One region of the Paenibacillus sp. J31R122 genome, then DNA from elsewhere that is predicted to be linked to it. Evidence: riboswitches for the same ligand, from Rfam matches in the RefSeq annotation. Region 1 holds a riboswitch; each other region holds the start of a gene.
The links. A riboswitch is a leader RNA that binds a small molecule or an ion and turns the genes downstream of it on or off. The one in region 1 is predicted to bind cyclic di-GMP.
Positions count from the first base shown of each region.

Region 2: it holds a riboswitch for cyclic di-GMP, as region 1 does, so the genes downstream of both, AC0YN7_RS18425 (anti-repressor SinI family protein) here and AC0YN7_RS21925 (methyl-accepting chemotaxis protein) in region 1, are expected to answer to the same signal.
Region 3: it holds a riboswitch for cyclic di-GMP, as region 1 does, so the genes downstream of both, AC0YN7_RS12115 (transglutaminase-like domain-containing protein) here and AC0YN7_RS21925 (methyl-accepting chemotaxis protein) in region 1, are expected to answer to the same signal.
Region 4: it holds a riboswitch for cyclic di-GMP, as region 1 does, so the genes downstream of both, AC0YN7_RS23700 (SpaA isopeptide-forming pilin-related protein) here and AC0YN7_RS21925 (methyl-accepting chemotaxis protein) in region 1, are expected to answer to the same signal.

Region 1 covers NZ_JBWDNM010000014.1:89,413-93,927, reverse strand. The annotation lists gene AC0YN7_RS21940 (hypothetical protein) at 1-198, shown strand, start outside; gene AC0YN7_RS21935 (hypothetical protein) at 645-854, shown strand; gene AC0YN7_RS21930 (BMP family protein) at 878-1,909, opposite strand; cyclic di-GMP riboswitch class I at 2,185-2,269, shown strand; gene AC0YN7_RS21925 (methyl-accepting chemotaxis protein) at 2,349-4,061, shown strand; gene AC0YN7_RS21920 (small, acid-soluble spore protein, alpha/beta type) at 4,257-4,469, opposite strand.
Region 2 covers NZ_JBWDNM010000011.1:30,651-35,165, forward strand. The annotation lists gene AC0YN7_RS18415 (asparagine synthase-related protein) at 1-776, opposite strand, end outside; gene AC0YN7_RS18420 (helix-turn-helix domain-containing protein) at 1,174-1,503, shown strand; gene AC0YN7_RS18425 (anti-repressor SinI family protein) at 1,516-1,677, opposite strand; cyclic di-GMP riboswitch class II at 1,695-1,778, opposite strand; gene AC0YN7_RS18430 (DUF3329 domain-containing protein) at 1,969-3,342, opposite strand; gene AC0YN7_RS18435 (glycosyltransferase family 2 protein) at 3,398-4,372, opposite strand; gene galE (UDP-glucose 4-epimerase GalE) at 4,415-4,515, opposite strand, start outside.
Region 3 covers NZ_JBWDNM010000006.1:157,808-162,322, forward strand. The annotation lists gene AC0YN7_RS12110 (ArsB/NhaD family transporter) at 1-1,207, opposite strand, end outside; cyclic di-GMP riboswitch class I at 1,551-1,631, shown strand; cyclic di-GMP riboswitch class I at 1,665-1,747, shown strand; gene AC0YN7_RS12115 (transglutaminase-like domain-containing protein) at 1,761-2,570, shown strand; gene AC0YN7_RS12120 (response regulator) at 2,692-3,816, shown strand; gene AC0YN7_RS12125 (response regulator) at 3,979-4,515, shown strand, end outside.
Region 4 covers NZ_JBWDNM010000016.1:77,753-82,267, reverse strand. The annotation lists gene AC0YN7_RS23700 (SpaA isopeptide-forming pilin-related protein) at 1-1,532, opposite strand, end outside; cyclic di-GMP riboswitch class II at 1,565-1,645, opposite strand; gene AC0YN7_RS23695 (hypothetical protein) at 1,901-2,362, shown strand; gene AC0YN7_RS23690 (ATP-dependent helicase ComFA) at 4,235-4,515, shown strand, end outside.

The DNA.
Region 1 (4,515 bases):
TTTGTGCTTGGTATTATTGTTGGGATGATATTCTTGAAGTTTTCAACAACTCATGCCTATATTGCAGGAGTTTTAAGCATTGTGTGTTGGGTTTTTATTTGGTCAGGGACAGAGGTTTATTTTTTTGAAAATAAGCAAATCAAACAAAAAATTAGAAAATGCAGAAATATTCTAAATGCGAATGTACGCAAAAAATAGGGTTTTAGTGAATATTTACAATATGAAGCTGATTTTCGGATTCTATCTTGTGCATCTACCGTTTGGGCTTGAAAGTCGTGATGACGATTCGTATCGCCACACGAAGAAATTGGAAATTACTAATCCGCTAACGGCGAACGTTAGTTAAGGAGCTTGCTTCGATGCAGCTCTTTTTTTGTTTGTTGAAGAAACGGAGTTCTGGTCAGTTTTTTTCTTAAATATGGTAAATGTAAGACATAGTATTTAATTATGGGCGGAGATGGTTCAGGTGCATTTTATTATCGTCTTTCTACTTTTAATAATTATTTTAATCCTTCTTAGAATTAACTCTAAATTACCTAGGCGCGATTTGGAAAAGGAAGCTATAGACCGATACTACAAAAAAAAGGAGGAAGAAATGAAGAAGGAAAAGTAAGGCGAATTTTTACGCTACCGGGGAACGTTAGTTGAACAAAACAAGGAGCAGTATGCCGCAGCAGCTGTTTATTATTAAGCTCCCTTGGTACGATATGATGTTCTCACGAATGCTCGCTTATTCACAGGATTTCACCCGGTTGGTTAAAGATGAAACGATCGGACATGAAAAAAAATACACTTCTCTAACCCCTCTCGGGATTAAAGAAGTGCTTAATATACGAATTAAGAGACTCACTTAGCAATTCATTTTCCGAACGCAGCCCTAGTTAGCTGGAAATTCAGGACCGGTATATTCTGAAGGAATAACAATTTCACCTGATTCGATTTTTTCGGCGTACACTACAATTTTATCCTTCACGTCTTGTGGAACAAAAGGTGACAGGGCAAGTCGAACGGCATCCGGATTTTCAAGTCCGATTTTTTTCACTGTATTCGGCTTCCACGTGCCTTCCGTCAAATCTTTAATTGCTCCATATACTGTCAAGCTTGCATCCGATATCGCAGATCCAATGAAAACATCGGGTGCATCGGCATAATAATCACGAACGTTAGCGAATTGATACACGCCATTCTCGCGTGCCGCTTCCGTAACACCGGAACGAGCCTTATTCAACATAGTAAAGATCATATCCGACCCCGCGTTAATTTGTGCTTGCGCAACACTTTTTGCCAAAGCGGCGTTTTCTTGATCGCCTGTAAACGTGGTAAGGAATGTTGCTTCAGGATTCGTGTATTTCAAACCGTCAGCAAATGCTGCGCGTCCCAATAGACCGGGACCTACGCGTGCACCGGAAATATGAGAAACCACATTCGTTTTTGTCAGAAGTCCTGCAGCTGCACCTGCCAGCCATGCGGATTCTTCCTGTTTTACCTGATAGCTGGACAGGTTATCGCCGGTCAAATTCGTTTGTGTATTAACAAATTTTATTTTCGGGAATTCTTTAGCTACCAACTTCACGGCTTCCGAGCTTTGCCCTGCATGAGCAATGATCATATCCGGGTTTTTCTTGGCCAATTTGCGCAATGCATCCGCAATTTGCGCAGTGTCATGCGGGATATTTTCCACAAACGTCGCTTTGATTCTGAAATCCTCTTCTGCCTTCGCTAATCCACGGTAAGCAGATTCCATAAACCCGCCGTCCTTGGAGGAACCTGGAATCAACAATGCAACTTTTGCTTTCTTATTATTGGTGTGTGACGGGTCCTTGCTAGCTTCTGCGGTAGACAAACCGGATGAAAATACAAGTGCCATAGCCAAGCTCGACAAAGCCAATTTCGATAGTAATTTTCTCAAGATGTACCCCTCGTTTCCAAAAAAGTAGTTTTGTCCGGACAAATCAGAGAATAAACTAGACTTCACTTTTTGTCAAATTATGCCGAAGATAAATAAGGGGAATAAACCGAATAATTGCGAAATAACGTCGTTAGCAGGTCTTTACTCCCTATATAGACAGTGAAAATTGACCTAAATTCCGACATACCGGTATCTAAAGTAGTATTTATTTTTAGTAAAAAGGTCTTGTATATCCCGAAAAGCTATATTATACTTTGGCCAATAGATATACCCATATCACGAAAAGGCATACTTCTCGAAAGAGGGGGACGCAAAGCTACGGGCCTAAGGATTTCGATCTACGGCAGCCGGGTCACCGAAAATTGGGAGGACGTCCATCCCTTTCTTTTGGGGTGGACTTTTTTTATTTTACAATATCTTAATGGGGGATGCTTGGATCATGAAATATATTCAGAATTTACGAATCAAAACGAAAATCGGGGGAATGCTCGGACTTTCCATTATTTTCCTACTCATTATCGGTATTACAGGCTTTTTCGTCATGAACAAGATGGCTAGCAATGCCCGTGCTATGTACGAAGAAACCTTGATTCCGAACAGCCTGGTCGAAGGACTTTTGTTCGGCAATTCGCAAATGGATGCTTTGCAGCTTGAAATGCTGCTGGCGAAAGACGAGGCTATCATTAAGCAAATTCAACAGCAAATTGTTCAGACCCGCGATAAAAATCAGGTGATACGAAAAAGTCTCGAGCAGATCACGTTGTCTTCGAGAGCACAAGAGCAGTACCAAAGCTTTATCGATTTGATCCCTAAAAACAACGAAGCCAAGAAAAAAGTGGATAACTTGGCAGTTGCCAATCAAAAAGAAGCAGCGCATAAGGAATATGTAAATTCGTTCAAGCCGATCCGTGCAGAAATGATCAAAAGCCTGGAGAACGTTGTTAAGTTCAATGAAGACGACGCAAAAATCTTTTATGAGAAAAGTGTTCAAAGCTCCAAACTGGCTACATCGATCATCGTTGTCGTTACCCTACTTGCCGTCATTTTATGTTCCTTGATCGGATACGGCATTTCTAATATGATCACAAGACCTGTCCGCACCATTCAGCAATTGATGGCAAAAGCGCAGGACGGGGATTTAACGGTTAACGCTACATACCAATCAAAAGACGAAATCGGTCTTCTTTCAAAGGATTTCAATGGAATGATCACTAGCTTGAGAGAAATCATTGCGAAGATCGTCCTCGAGTCTCAGAACTTGTCTGCAAGCTCGGAGCAATTGGCAGCAAGCTCCGAACAATCCAGCCAAACTACCCATCATGTCGTTGCGGCCATTCAAGACATTGCTGGAGGTGCCGATCAGCAGATGCAAAGCTCTATCGAAAGCGTAAGAGCAATGGAAGAGATGGCTACCGGCGTTAATCGGATTGCAGAATTTTCAGGCAATGTATCCGCAATGTCAATGGAGGCTTCCAAGGAAGCCCAGGAAGGCAATATTTCGATCCAGAAAGCGATGTCCCAAATGGATTTGATCCGAGAATCGGTCAACGATTCGGCCAAGGTTGTTAACCAACTGGGTATACGATCTCATGAAATCGGTCAAATCGTCGATGTTATTACCGATATTTCAATGCAGACGAATTTGCTTGCATTGAATGCCGCGATTGAAGCTGCAAGAGCGGGCGAACACGGGAGAGGCTTTGCTGTCGTTGCCGACGAGGTTCGGAAGCTGGCGGAGCAATCCAGACAATCGGCGGAACAAATCGTGGTGATCATTCAGCAAATTCAAGGTGAAACTCGTTCTGCGGTTGTCGCCATGGAAAAAGGCAGCATAGAGGTCGAACACGGAACTGTGATTATGAAGGAAGCAGGAGAGGCATTCCGTAACATTATGAATGGGGTGCAGCAGGTGGCTTATCAGATGGAGGAGGTATCTGCCGCATCACAACAAATGTCGGCAGGCACAGAGGAAATTACCGCTTCTCTCCACGATATGAACAGCATTACGGAAGCTGCCTTCTCGAAGACAGAAAGTGTAGCTGCCGCTTCGGAGCAGCAATTAGCTACGATGGAAGAAGTTTCGGAATCCGTGAATGCGTTGACGCGTATGGCTCAAGAATTGCACGATATGACTTTACGTTTTAAGAGCTGATCGCCCCGTTGCTAGAGGCTGTGCAATGAAAAACCGCCGTTGGTTGAAACCAACGGCGGTTTTTTAACCTGTCAGCTATTCGTTGTTATGAACTTCTACAGCTAAATTGATAACCCGGCTAATTGAATGGGCTCCACTTTGTTCGCATATGCTGTAAGCGTCCCTTCGACCGTAATCGTATTTTTAAATTTTAAATTAGAATCTTCTTGTCCCTGAGCCAAGAGATTGTTCTGCAATTTGAATTAACGCTCTTGTGATGTTTCCACCAATAGTACCTGCATCACGAGTAGTCATATTCCCATTGTAACCATCTGGAGACCATTGAATCCCAAACTGTTGTGCTACCTCATATTTCATTTGGTCAAGTGCTGCTTGTGCTTGTGGAACGACTAAACTTTTTCTGCTCATGTATGTTCACTCCTTAACTGGATGTGAAGTTATTTTGTGGATTGTT
Region 2 (4,515 bases), on a different contig from region 1:
GTTCGCAGTCTAGCATTCACAGCCTCTTGAAAAACATCCTGAAACGCTTCGACATATTGTTCATCCGTCTTAAAGCGAAGCTTCATCCCCGTCTTTATTGTAAAGTACCTCGACACCTTCATTTGATTACCATTCACTATCAGACTGTGTGAGGGGGGTATTTGATAGATGTCCTTATATACGTTACTAGTAACATCAACACTTAATATCGCTGTATTGATTGCCAGATACTGAGCCAACCACTGTTCATTCAGACGTTTTACAATATTCGGTATAGTAAACAATGGCTTCATTGTTGTACACAACGCAAGTCTTTCACCACTCCAGTGATAATATAACGTTCTGCTGCCAGAGAAATCTCTTGCAGCGAACATTCGCTGCTCACGCTCATCCCATATGATAAATGCAAATTCACCTATCAAATATTTGGGAGAATCCTCGCCCCATTTGGAATAGGAAAGCAGAATAAGCTCAGCATCGGTAATATGCTCTCTGCTATCATGCTGTACCTGGAGTAAGTTAAATAATTCATTACGGTTATCAATAATAGCGTCTGCGGTAATGACTAATCGTCTTTCGGAATCATAAAAGGGATTGCGCTCACCAACAGATTCAGGTGTAATCCACTGGTTGTGACAGCCAAGAAACACATTATCAACATTCCAAGCTTGTGAAGAGTTACAAGGAAATTGAGATAATTCATGCATCATTCGATTGCCCTGCTCTAACACTAAGTTAGTATGATCGATTTCATATACGGCTGTGATCGCACTCATTTGTTCCTCCGATGTGATATCGATCCGTTCTATTTACTTAACAAATACGAATATCATCCAAGCGAGCATTAGTTCTCAATAAAGAACATATCTGAATGTTACACCCTTAAAAAGGGTTTGTCAATCAAAAATATTCAATTTTATGTAAATGAAAGCTGTTGTTTTGTTCTTTATAAAAAACAAAACTTTATCAAACCTTAATACATTTTTTCAAGCTATTTTTTACATTTCAATCGCTTTCTCTCACAAAAAAAAATCCACTTATTTACTAACTTAGTGGATTCGATTCAATCACCCAGAAAAATATATTCGTTATTACTTACAAGCTTTCTTAATTGAGAATTATTAGTTATAATAGAAGTGAGTTTACATCTATGTACAAACGGAGGAATTGGCTATGATTGGAGAACGCATTCAAATGCTGCGCAAGAGAAAAGGACTTTCCCTAACGGAGCTTTCCCAAAGAGCAGGCGTCGCAAAGTCTTATCTTAGTTCAATAGAGCGTGGACTACAGCAAAATCCTTCGATACAGTTTCTCGAGAAGGTTGGCGCAGTATTAAATGTAACTATTGAAGAGTTTTTAAATACCGATCAAACTGAAAGTAATCCCGAGCATCTAGATCGTGAGTGGTCAGACCTAGTTAAGGAAGCAATGGCATCTGGCGTTAGTAAAGATCAATTCAAAGAGTTCTTGGAATTTAATAAGTGGAAAATAAAGCGTGAATAGCATTTAACCTATTTACACAGCTTTATCCTGTTTGTCTACCTTACCTTCTTCCTCAAGGCAAAGAAGTGCTTTACGAACGTCGTCTGTATTAAGTCCCATTTTACGCGCGCTAACAATTAATTCAACCCACTCCATATCCAAATCTTGAATATTATCTACTTGTCCAAGCGTCATATCACCTTGTCCCCCATTCATATCGGGGCCGGTTGCACCACTGACTCCATGCGTTTAAGGTGCCCAGATACTAAACGCATTTCAACGTCTCCCTTTCACTAACTATAAGTATTATATCCCCCTTCGGACGCATATGCTGTCGCTTTATGTACTTGAAATTTGGGAGATAATTGTATTTTTTGTCGAATCAGCTTGTAAAAATCAAAAAAATTGTGACTGTCACACCACTTTAGAATGGATCAAAATGGCTGAATACTTACGGGCAATCATATAAATATCAATTCCTGCTTTTCACTTTTGAAGCTTGATTGATTCTAATCCAAAGTATTTCGCATAAATCGTATTTGGCCAAATTGCGGGATCCTCTCCAATATCACTGACAAATACATGATCCAGATAGGTTTCGTAAGGATTTTTATTGTTAATTGAAAAAGAGGAAACTTTAACATCAGGCTTCCCTTCGTTTATATGACTTTTGATTACAGATAGACGATTCTGCTGCTCTTCATTTAGTTGCGTATATTTAAGCAAAACGAGACTCATAGAAATAAGTAGCACTACACTTAATATAATTGAAAATACAAATCTTTGTTTCATGAATACTGCTCGAATAACGTTCATCCGAAGAAGACCCATAACACCAATAATTAGGAAGACACTAGAGCCAAAGCCAGCTCTCAAAGGAAAATACGGGGAAGCGAACATAACTACATTATTAATTACACTAAGTAGAATAAATACAAATGAATAGAGCAAATCAGAGCCATTTTTTTTGTAAAATCCAAGCCAATTATTTCTTCTTTTGTTGAAATATGCCAATAATATGGCTATAAATATAAATAATGCTATCCAGAGTGGCGCTTGAATCAGCATAATCTTAATAGTCATAGCTGCTGGTATTTTAATATGATACAACATAAAAGAGTAATCTTCGGCCTTCTCCATTCTCGCTGCCCTTACCATATTACCAGGTGCCAGCATTAGGAGCAGGAAGCCTACTATCATACCGCCAAAGCCTGTCAGCATCCATATGGCTATCTTTTTCTTGAAATAAAAATATCCTAATAATATTGCTGCTAGCAGTAATGTTGATAAAGCAGTATTTTCATTCGTCCAGCCTGTAACGACACCTAAAATCAACATACTCAAACGGCTTAAAAACCGATCCTTTAATCCTACACCTATCATAGTTATTCTAAAGGGCAGAAGAAATAAAAGAATAATGACCGAGGTCCATAAATAATTGACAGAGCCAATTATCCAGATGGTAGTTTCACCAAAGGAAGGTAGACTTGTCCAACAAAAAAATATGATTAACAACAGGACTGCACCTGATTGAATCATTAGTTTTTTCCCTTGCGAATGCCAATAAACTAAGTAAATGAAAGAAACATATATACATGCATTTAGCGTTGCGCTAACAGTCTTATTCAACATCAGCAATATTTGACCAATTGTATGGGCAACAGTCCTACCGCCCCATTCGAAATAATGCATATACTGTGACCTAAAAACATCAAATAAATTTTCAATTCGTTTAGACTTATCCCACATGAATGAGTAGTTAAAATCATCTGCAAACATCGGTGAAAGTAGATTCACCGTTAACATGTACGTGAACAATAATAGTAATAACGTTATACTGCTATATTTAGTAACTGTCATTATATACCATCCTACTATTCAATTTATTAGAGCTCTGTTTAAGTATGGCATGCCATTATCCTATGGATACAGTTTCTTTAGCTTTATCCTTGACAGAAACCTTCTCTCCGTCATATTCATCGATAAAGTATAAGGGTCTCTGCTTTGTTTCATTAAATACTCTTCCTAAATATTCACCAATAATGCCTAGAGACAATAACTGTATGCCACCTAAGAACAAAACAACAGTTATTAACGAAGCATAACCAGCCACAGATTCGCCAAAGAGCAGAGTCTTTATGATGACCCATCCCATATAAATAAAAGCGACAACTGATATGAGAACCCCAAACAATGCGGATATGCGCAGTGGGGCTGTTGTAAATGATGTTATTCCTTCGATTGCCAAATCCACCAGCTTAAAATAATTCCATTTAGTTTCGCCGGCAGCTCTAGAATCCCGATCAAATATAATTTCTTGTTTGTTAAAACCTATCCAGCTGAACATCCCTTTTGTATACCTTTGCGTTTCCCGTAACGTTTTTAAAGCTTCAATGCATCTACGATCAAGTAATCGAAAGTCACCAGTATTGTCTTGAATCGGTATTCTTGTTAAGCCCTTCAACAAGCGGTAGAAGGACTTTGCGGTCCATTTTTTTATCCAAGTCTCGCCTAACCTACTTCTTCTCTTCGCATAAACGTCATCATAACCTTCTTCCCAATACTGTATCATTTGCGGGATAAGCTCAGGCGGATCCTGGAGATCCGCATCAATAATAATGACCGCATCTCCCCTTACATAATCAAGCCCTGCTATCATCGCGACTTCCTTACCGAAATTTCTTGATAAGTCCATATAGCTAACCCTTTTGTCTAGTTCCCTTAGAAACTTTATAATGAATAAAGTATTATCTTTGCTTCCATCATTAATAAACAGCATCTCAAATTTATAACAGGGTAAATGATCTATGACAAGGACCAATCTTTCATACAGCTTCTGAAGCACCTCTTCTTCATTGTACGCAGGAATAAGAATTGAAATTGTTTTCATAAATTTTCTATAGCTCCTTAGGATTCAAACTAACAAGCATGATCAAAATGACAGCTGAGGCTGAGCATCACTTTCTTCCAAATAACCACTCGGATTACTTGATTGCCACCGCCATGAATCATTGCACATTTCTTCGATTCCCC
Region 3 (4,515 bases), on a different contig from region 1:
TATTCATCCACATTATTGTAGCCAGAGTACCAATTGGTAAAAAGAGCGAGCCTACATCACTACCTATTACACTTGCCAAATAGGAGATTTTTAACGTTAACGGATCGAGTCCCATATTCATTAATGTGAGCGTTCCGACCATTAAAGCAGGATGATTGTTGAATAAATTCGATAGGACGCTCAAGAGGGTACCCATTAGAACACTTGCATTGAGTAAGCTTCCAGAGACAATAGGCTGAAGCAGCTGAATAAGCAAATCCGTCAATCCAATATTATTCAGACCGTAAATAATGACGTACATACTGAAAGCGAAAATGAATATATACCAAGGGGTTTTCTTCAGCATATCGGCAGGAGAGATTTTTAAATAGATCCAACGCCACGCGAGTAATAGAGTGGATCCGATTACAGCCATTAACGAAACGGGAAAATGTATATAAGAGGCTACAAATAGGAGTACTCGAATGGTTAAAACAAATAGGAATATATTTCGCATGAAGCTAGTCCGATTCTCTCTGGAAATGGTATCTTTGAGCGGATGAGTCCCTAGCATCAGATTCCATGCTGCAGCTGGCGGCAATTTTTTCGGGAGAACGCGATAGAAGGTTGCAAACAGTAGGAAGGATAGTAGTAGTAGTCCAAGTGAGGCAGGAACGAACATCATAGCGGTATGCATATAGAGATCCATGTGAACGATTTTTATAGCAATTAAATTTACGATATTACTAACTCCAATAGGAGCGCTGGAAGCTGTTGCAATTAGAGCTCCCGAGATGAGATAAGGTATTTTTTGATGGTTTTTGAGACCCATGTTTTGAAGAAGAAGTAATAGAATAGGTGTTGTGATTAATATACTGCCATCATTGTTCACGAAGAGTGTCATGAGAAAACAAAAGAGAATCGTAATCCAGAAAAGGCGAATGCCTGACCCTTTTGCCTGTTTCAATAAAAGCTCAGCCGCCCAGTAGAAAAAACCAAAGCTTTCCAGAACAATGGCCATTACAATGGTGGCTATAATCGTTACTGCGGCACCGCTAATCGTCTCTGTTATTTTTCCCAGGTCAGCGAATGATACACTTCCACTGAGTATAACGAATAGGGCTCCAATGGTTGCAGGGATTGCTTCATTAACATGGGGACGCCAGAAGATGAAACCAACTGTAAAGAAGAAAGCGCAGATTGTGACAATGACCATTAAATCATTCATAATAAAACCTCTTTTCAAATTGAAAGTTTTTTCTTGTTATCAACTCTCCTTACTTAAAAGAAATGGTTTCAGTCTAGCATCAAGTCGAAGTCTACTTTGTCTACTAATTCCCCCTCCTTTTTTTGTAGTAAAAATATCTTTGTAATGTATATATACGTAGTAGACATATCGTTCGTACTGGTCAATATCCCTAACTCTATTAAAATCTGCTAGTGTCAGTTGTTGATATTTATCTCGTAAAGATAGTTGTATAGGATAGCATTTGGCCTATGCGTTTACGGTGAATTTGTAATATAGTCTTGTTATAACTACAAGATATGATAGTATAAGAGAATAAAAGCTAAACATTAAATGGCAAATCTGTCGAAAGACAGGGACGCAAAGCTGTAGGGCCTTCTTAAATAGATGGCAGACAGTTACCGAATGGATAGGCTTTTTTTGTTGGAAATAAAACTTTATACGATAATGGCAAACCTATCGAAAGGTAGGGACGCAAAGCTATAGGGCCTTCTTAAATAAGATGGCAGCCTGGCCACCGAAGGGAGTTTTATGAATGAAGAAGTTTATGCTGTTTATAGCTGCTATTGTCATTTTATGTCCTTTATTTAATGGAGCGGCGGTCCATGCTGAAGAGGTTAATTCGTGGTTAAACGAAGCTGATGTAAGCAAGGGAATCATTAGTGTGAAATACGATGTAAAGGCTAACGTTAAGACGAAGCTGTTGATCGTTAAAGGTCAGGAGAAGTATTCCTATAATTTAACTGCCGGCAAGAAAATGGAGTCATTTCCTCTTCAATTAGGCAACGGCGATTATACGGTTAGCGTATTGGAAAATATAAGCGGAAATAAGTATAAGGTTATTTACAAGGACAACGTTAAGCTTAATTTGAAGGACAGCACAGCTGTATACTTGAATTCGATTCAGAATATAAATTGGAATGATAAAAGCAAAGCTATTCAAAAGTCGAAAGAGCTGACGAAAAATTTAAAGACAGATACTGATAAAGTAAAAGAAATTTATAAGTATGTGATAAATAACATTAAATATGATAGCAAGTTGGCAGCAAGCGGCGTATCTTCGGACTATCTTCCTCAAATCGATCGTACATTACTATCGAAAAAAGATATATGTTATGGATATTCCGCATTGTTTGCAGCGATGCTTCGGAGTGAAGGGATTCCAGCTAAGCTGGTTATGGGCACGTCAGATTATGTGAGTACCTATCACGCTTGGAATGAAGTCTATTTAAATAATAAATGGGTAATTATAGACACAACGGTTGATGCAGGCTGGAATGGCACAACTACAGCTTTTACGATGATAAAGGATGCCTCTAAGTACACTGCTTCCAAACAATACTAACGTGTATTTGGTTTAAAGAGCCTCGAACATTATGTTCGTGGCCTTCTTTATTTAGAGATCATACAATTCTTATCACAAGGAATACAGAATTATTAAATTCCATGATTAAGGAGTATATAGGATGAAAGTGATTCTTGTAGATGATGAACAACTTGCTGTGGATTACTTGAAGCGTCAGCTTATGAAGCACGATCAGATTGAGGTTATTGGTGCCTACATAGATCCGATTGCAGCGAGGAGAGACATTCTAGCTGAGGATGTGGATTTGGTTTTTCTTGATATTAACTTGCCGGAAATAAACGGAATTCAGCTAGCGGAACAGATTCTAGAGAAGAAGCCGGATTTAAATATTGTATTTGTAACGGCATATAGTGAATATGCGGTTAAGGCTTTTGAACTTAACGCTTTGGATTATTTAGTAAAGCCGGTTAGATCGGATAGACTGGTCAAAACGATTGCTCGAATTAGGGATGAAATAGAATCTTCTCAAGTAGAGATAGAAGATCTAGCTCCCTCTGTGATGAAAATAAATATTTTTAAGCAAGTATCTGTTGAAATATCAAATACGCAGCAATCTGTCATTCATTGGCGAACGACTAAAGCGCAGGAGTTATTTCTATACTTACTTCAACATCGCGGTCAATTCGTTCGTAAATCGGTATTAATTGATACGTTATGGCAGGAGTATGAATCGGATAAAGTCTATTCGCAATTGTATACGGCAATCTATCACGTCCGGAAAACATTGGCACAATTTGCTGATCACTTTCAAATCATGAACGCGATGGAAGGTTATATTTTAAGTATAAATGATGTTGTGATAGACGTGGAAGAATGGGAGAATCGATTAGCAGCTGAAGAGGCTCTATCATTTGAAACGATAGATAATTACATAGAATTAATGAAGTTATATACAGGAGACTATTTACAGGAATATGATTATTGGTGGGTGGAAAGCGAGAGAGAGCGTCTTAAGAAGCTCTGGCTTAATATTTCGTATGAGATTGCGAGCTGGTACGAGAAACATGACCAGCTAGATAAATCCATCGTTTGGTATGATGAAATTTGCACAAAGCACGTCCAAGAAGAGAAAGCCCATTTTTCTCTTATGAAAATATATGCAGCTATGGATCAACATTTACTCGTTAATCGACAATATACTACGTTGACTACGGCTTTGTTATCCGAATTTAATGAGCAGCCAAGTGAGTATATAACAGAATGGTATAAACAGCGGGAGGCTTAATCGTTATGATTGAGCCTTTTTCGTTGAGAATTTGTTTTAAAATATGTATGCATTTGATATTGTTTAACGATCAGAGGAATTGTGAGAAGATTGTCGAAACAATAGACATGATTTCAAAAAGATAAAATTCGCGAACTACTCAATAATTGATCGAGGTGAATAATGATGTTTAAGATGCTTATCGTAGACGACGAACCTTTCGAGCGGGACGGCGTGAAATTTCTGATAGAAAAGTATGGGTTGGAGCTGGAGACATTTGAAGCGGATAGCGGAGAGAGCGCGCTTGAGTTTATGCAGCAGCACCCCGTTGACATCTTATTCTCAGATATCCGAATGAAGGGAATGGACGGACTTCAGCTTGCCGCCAAAGTTCGAGAACTGAATATTCCGGTTAAGGTGATCTTCATGAGCGCCTACGGGGAGTTTGAATACGCTCAGAAAGCGATAGACGTAAATGCGATTCGGTATATTTTGAAACCGGTTCAAGTTAATGAATTTTTGAAGGTTGTTTCACAGGTCATCCACATGTGCGAACAGGAACGTCATGAGGAGAAGCGGCAGGAGCAGCTCGAGAAGGCTTATGGACAAGGTATTCGCTACGAGAAGCAGAAGCTCGTTTCGCAATTAATTCATGGGGAAATCGGCGACATTCAGCACGAGTCATCGGAATCACATGCTCCAATACCGATGTTTGCCGGT
Region 4 (4,515 bases), on a different contig from region 1:
TTTCTTTGTCTTCTAAGGGCTAAAAGTCCTGTACTTATTGCAAAGGCACCAATTAGGTAGTAAGGGAAAGGATTGCTATCGCCTGTTTTTGGCAATGTGCTTAGCGGAATCTCCTCATCATCGATAATCACAATTGGATCATCACTAGGAGGTTGTTCATTCTCATCAGTTGAACCCTTTACGACGGCTGTTGGCTCCGGTGTAGGTGATGGATCAGGTGAAGCAGTTGGAGCAGGCGTTGGTGATGGTGTAGTCTCAGGTGACGGTGTTGGTGTAGTAGATGTCACAGGTGTTGGTGAAGGCGATGAAGTCGGCGTTGATGTTGGTGTTGATGTTGGTGTTGAAGTCGGTGTTGAAGTCGGCGTTGATGTTGGCGTAGATGTTGGTGTTGAAGTCGGTGTTGATGTTGGTGTTGATGTTGGTGTTGAAGTCGGCGTTGGTGTTGGTGTTGGTGTTGGTGTTGAAGTCGGTGTCTCTGTTGGACATGGTGTGTTATTGCTTGCTTTAGTTATATTCTTTTCGAATTCCCATGAGACTTTAATATCAAAAGGGCCATCAATGGCATTTGTCGTAAAGGATACTGATGAATTTTTCGGAACGGTGCTGTTTCCGAATTGAGTGGTTCCGATAGCCGCCCACGAGAATGGGACATCGATATTGCTTTCATTGGTTACAACCCATTCTCGCTGTCCTGTTGGATTAACACAGGCATTATCCACCTTGAGCTTTGGGGTGTTGATGACGATTTTTATCTCCGATGAATCATTGGTGACTACCAATTTGGTGCCCTCAGGTAAGTCTGTTGTAAAGCCTGGTAATGTAATTTCTTTCAGGTCGTATGTGCCGACAGGGACTTTAGCAAAGGTTATAACGCCATTTGCATTGGTTACCCCTGTCGTAAATAGGGTGCCGTTTTTCCACAGCTCAAAAGTAACACCTTCATGAGGAGAACCTTCTACTGCTTTACTGATGTATTTATTGACTATAATATTTCCGCAGCCTTCTTTGTGTACAATCGCTGTTTTATATGTGCCTGCATGACCGCCGGTACCTATTGTCAGTTGTTGAGGTCCACTATAAACATCTATTTGATAGGGGGCACATTGAGGGAGACCAATTGTAATTTTGTAGCTTTTACCTGGTGCGTAAACGTCCGTTATACCAGTAAAATGCTTCTGCGTTTCAAAAGGGTGCCCGAAATCGTCTGGGGTTGTGCCTGGTGGATATACGTAAGAAGAGAAGCTCACTTGTACGCAAGTATCCGCTTTTGTATGGAAATAAGCTGTAGCTGTTCCGTCATTATTAACGATTAATCCATTGTCATGCAGCCCGCTTGGGAGGGTGGTGCCTTGACCTTCCATAATGATATCATTACGGTCAGTAGAATACTCTTCGCAGGCATTATTGTTATTATTCTGCCCGTTGTCTGGAGCTGGTTCGGTACCTGCTGCCATGACAAGTGAACTTAGTGATATCGATAATATAAGTAAAATAGCTAAACCAAAAGACAACCTCTTCTTAAATCTTTTCACAAATTCACACTCCCCTTAGATTGGTATTCGAGTTCTAAGAGGGCCGGTTACACTACTAGCTCCGTATAATCCAAGTGTCCAAATGTAGATTATACATCATCGCTTCCCTAGATATGAAGAATGTACGAAATACATCCTCTCTCTGCTCCCTTAGCATACGTATATTACATATGCGCGAAGATGTAGTAAAATGATAACATATATTGTAAATTGCTCAAGAGGGTTTATTTGTCGCTTTTTGACTGAAAAAATTGGGTTATTTTTTTTGAAGCGGAATAAGCAATTGCACATTTTATAATCTTGTCCTTTTATAGGGGAACCACTGGGCGCCTTGTGGCATATAGTGTCACAAAGAGGAGGTGGCCTCGATGTTTGGACTTCTACTTTTGGTGATCGGATGTTATCTGTTGGCTGCATTGACCGTGCATCTGGTTTATCGAATCCAGCAAGGACGACTGGAATCCATTAAGCACTATGTATGGATTGCGGATAGTCGGCAAAAGAATATGGAATGGTATATGCGCTCGTTGTCTTCTTTTTCACAGAGGATGGGGAAAGATGTTCAATTGACGATCGTTGACAGCGGCGTATCCGAGGAAACGCTTGCGATTGTTGAACGACTGGCTAGAGAGGACAATAAAGTGAGGATTTACCCAAGATTAGTAGATCCTATTGCTAAAAAGGAAGATGGTAAGCGTTCACACTTAACGCGGACTGACGCTACTCAATTGCTATGGCTGCTGCAGGCAGAAGGAATTGTATCTAATGCTGACCATGCGGTGCTTGTTGATCTGCATAATCCAGCAGATTTGTCGAAAATGCCGTTCTAGTATATACTATGCGGTAGTTAAATATTTGGAGTGAAGCACACTCAATGACGCCTTTGGCGTTGTTGGGTGTTTTTTTGCGTTTAGGGGGTGTGGGGAGGGGGCTTTTGCTAAATGAGAGTGACTGCTGGAGTGGGCTTGATGCTCAAATGTGGCTTGAATGCGGCTTGAATAGGTGGAAGGAGAAGTTGCTGTGTGTCGCTCGCAATAGTAATGATGGATAGTAATAAGGGATAGTAATGAGGGAAACTCACTAAAATGAGGGAAACTCATTAAATAGTGAGGCTAATCTCACTAATAGCAGCAGATTAGGGCGTCACATGTGGTTTTGTGAGGTAAACCTCATTCTCGATGAGGGGAGTCTCATGGCTAGTGAGGTTTACCTCACTAATAGTTAATGGGAGAAACAGAAGAGTTAGATTAGTGGGATTATACTGAGCTTAACCTCAGACTTAGTGAGGTTAAGCTCACTAGAGGATGATTTTTGTTAAATGAGGATGACTGCAGTGGTGGGCTTGATGATTAAATGTGGCTCGAATAAGAGCCCGAATAAGGCCCGGATAAGGTTCGAATAGGTGAGAAAGTTGCTGTGGGTCGCTCACAATAGTACTGAGGGATAGTCATGAGGGAAACTCATTAAATAGTGAGGCTAGTCTCACTAATAGCAGCAGATTAGGGCGTTTCATTTGTTTTAGTGAGGAAAACCTCATTCCCGGTGAGGGGAGCCTCATGGCTAGTGAGGTTTACCTCACTAATAGTTAATGGGAGAAACAGAAGAGTTGAGATTAGTGGGGTTAAAGTGAGCTTAACCTCAGACTTAATGAGGTTAAGCTCACTAGAGGATGATTTTGTTAAATGATGGTGACCGCAGGAGTGGGCTTGATGCTCAAATGTGGCTCGAATAAGAGCAGGAATAAGGCCCGGATAAGGCTCTAATAAGGCTCGAATAAGGCTCGAATAGGTGGAAGGGGAAGTTGCTGTGTGTGGCTCGCCATAGTAATGAGGGATAGTAATGAGGGAAACTCACTAAAATGAGGGAAACTCATTAAATAGTGAGGCTAGTCTCACTAATAGCAGCAGATTAGGGCGTCACATGTGGATTTGTGAGGTAAACCTCATTCCCGGTGAGGGGAGCCTCATGGCTAGTGAGGTTTACCTCACTAATAGTTAATGGGAGAAACAGAAGAGTTAGATTAGTGAGGTTAAGCTCACTAGGGGACGATTTTGTTAAATGAGAGTGACTGCAGGGGAGTGGCTTGATGATTAAATGTGGCTCGAATAAGAGCTGGAATAAGGCCCGAATAAGGCTCGAATAGTTGAAAGGAAAAGTTGCTGTGGGTCGCTCGCCATAGTAATGAGGGAAACTCACTAAAATGAGGGAAACTCATTAAATAGTGAGGCTAGTCTCACTAATAGCAGCAGATTAGGGCGTCACATGTGGTTTTGTGAGGTAAACCTCATTCCCGGTGAAGGGAGCCTCATGGCCAGTGAGGTTTACCTCACTAATAGTTAATGGGAGAAACAGAAGAGTTGAGATTAGTGGGATTAAAGTGAGTTTAACCTCAGACTTAGTGAGGTTAAGCTCACTAGAGGATGATTTTTGTTAAATGAGGGGGACTGCAGGAGAGTGGCTTGATGATTAAATGTGGCTCGAATAAGAGTAGGAATAAGGCCTGAATAAGGCCCGAATAAGACCCGAATAAGACCCGAATAAGAGCCGGAATAAGAGCCGGAATAAGGCCCGAATAAGGCTCGAATAGGTGGAAGGAAAAGTTGCTGTGGGTCGCTCGCCATAGTAATGAGAAAACCTTCGTTCTAGCGGCTTCGTAATGTCGAGGGGTTACAGGGATGTGAGGAAGAAGAGGAGGTTCAAGTATGAAGGCTCATGTGTATATTGTTGAGGTTAATGGAAGTTGGTTAGCAAGGTTAACTATTTATTCGGTAGTTGACCGACATTTTTGGATGGATGGCGAGTTTGGTGAGGGTGGGAGATTGAATTCGGCAATAGCCAATTCGGGTTGGCTGTGGCGGGAGGCATTGCCTCTAGGTGTAGCGTATGCGGCAGTGGAGCTTTGGGAGGAGCATTTAAAGAAGCGTGATGTAAAAAGTAGGATGAAAATTAGTGAGAGAGCAACTAGTAAGAAAGCTATATCGTG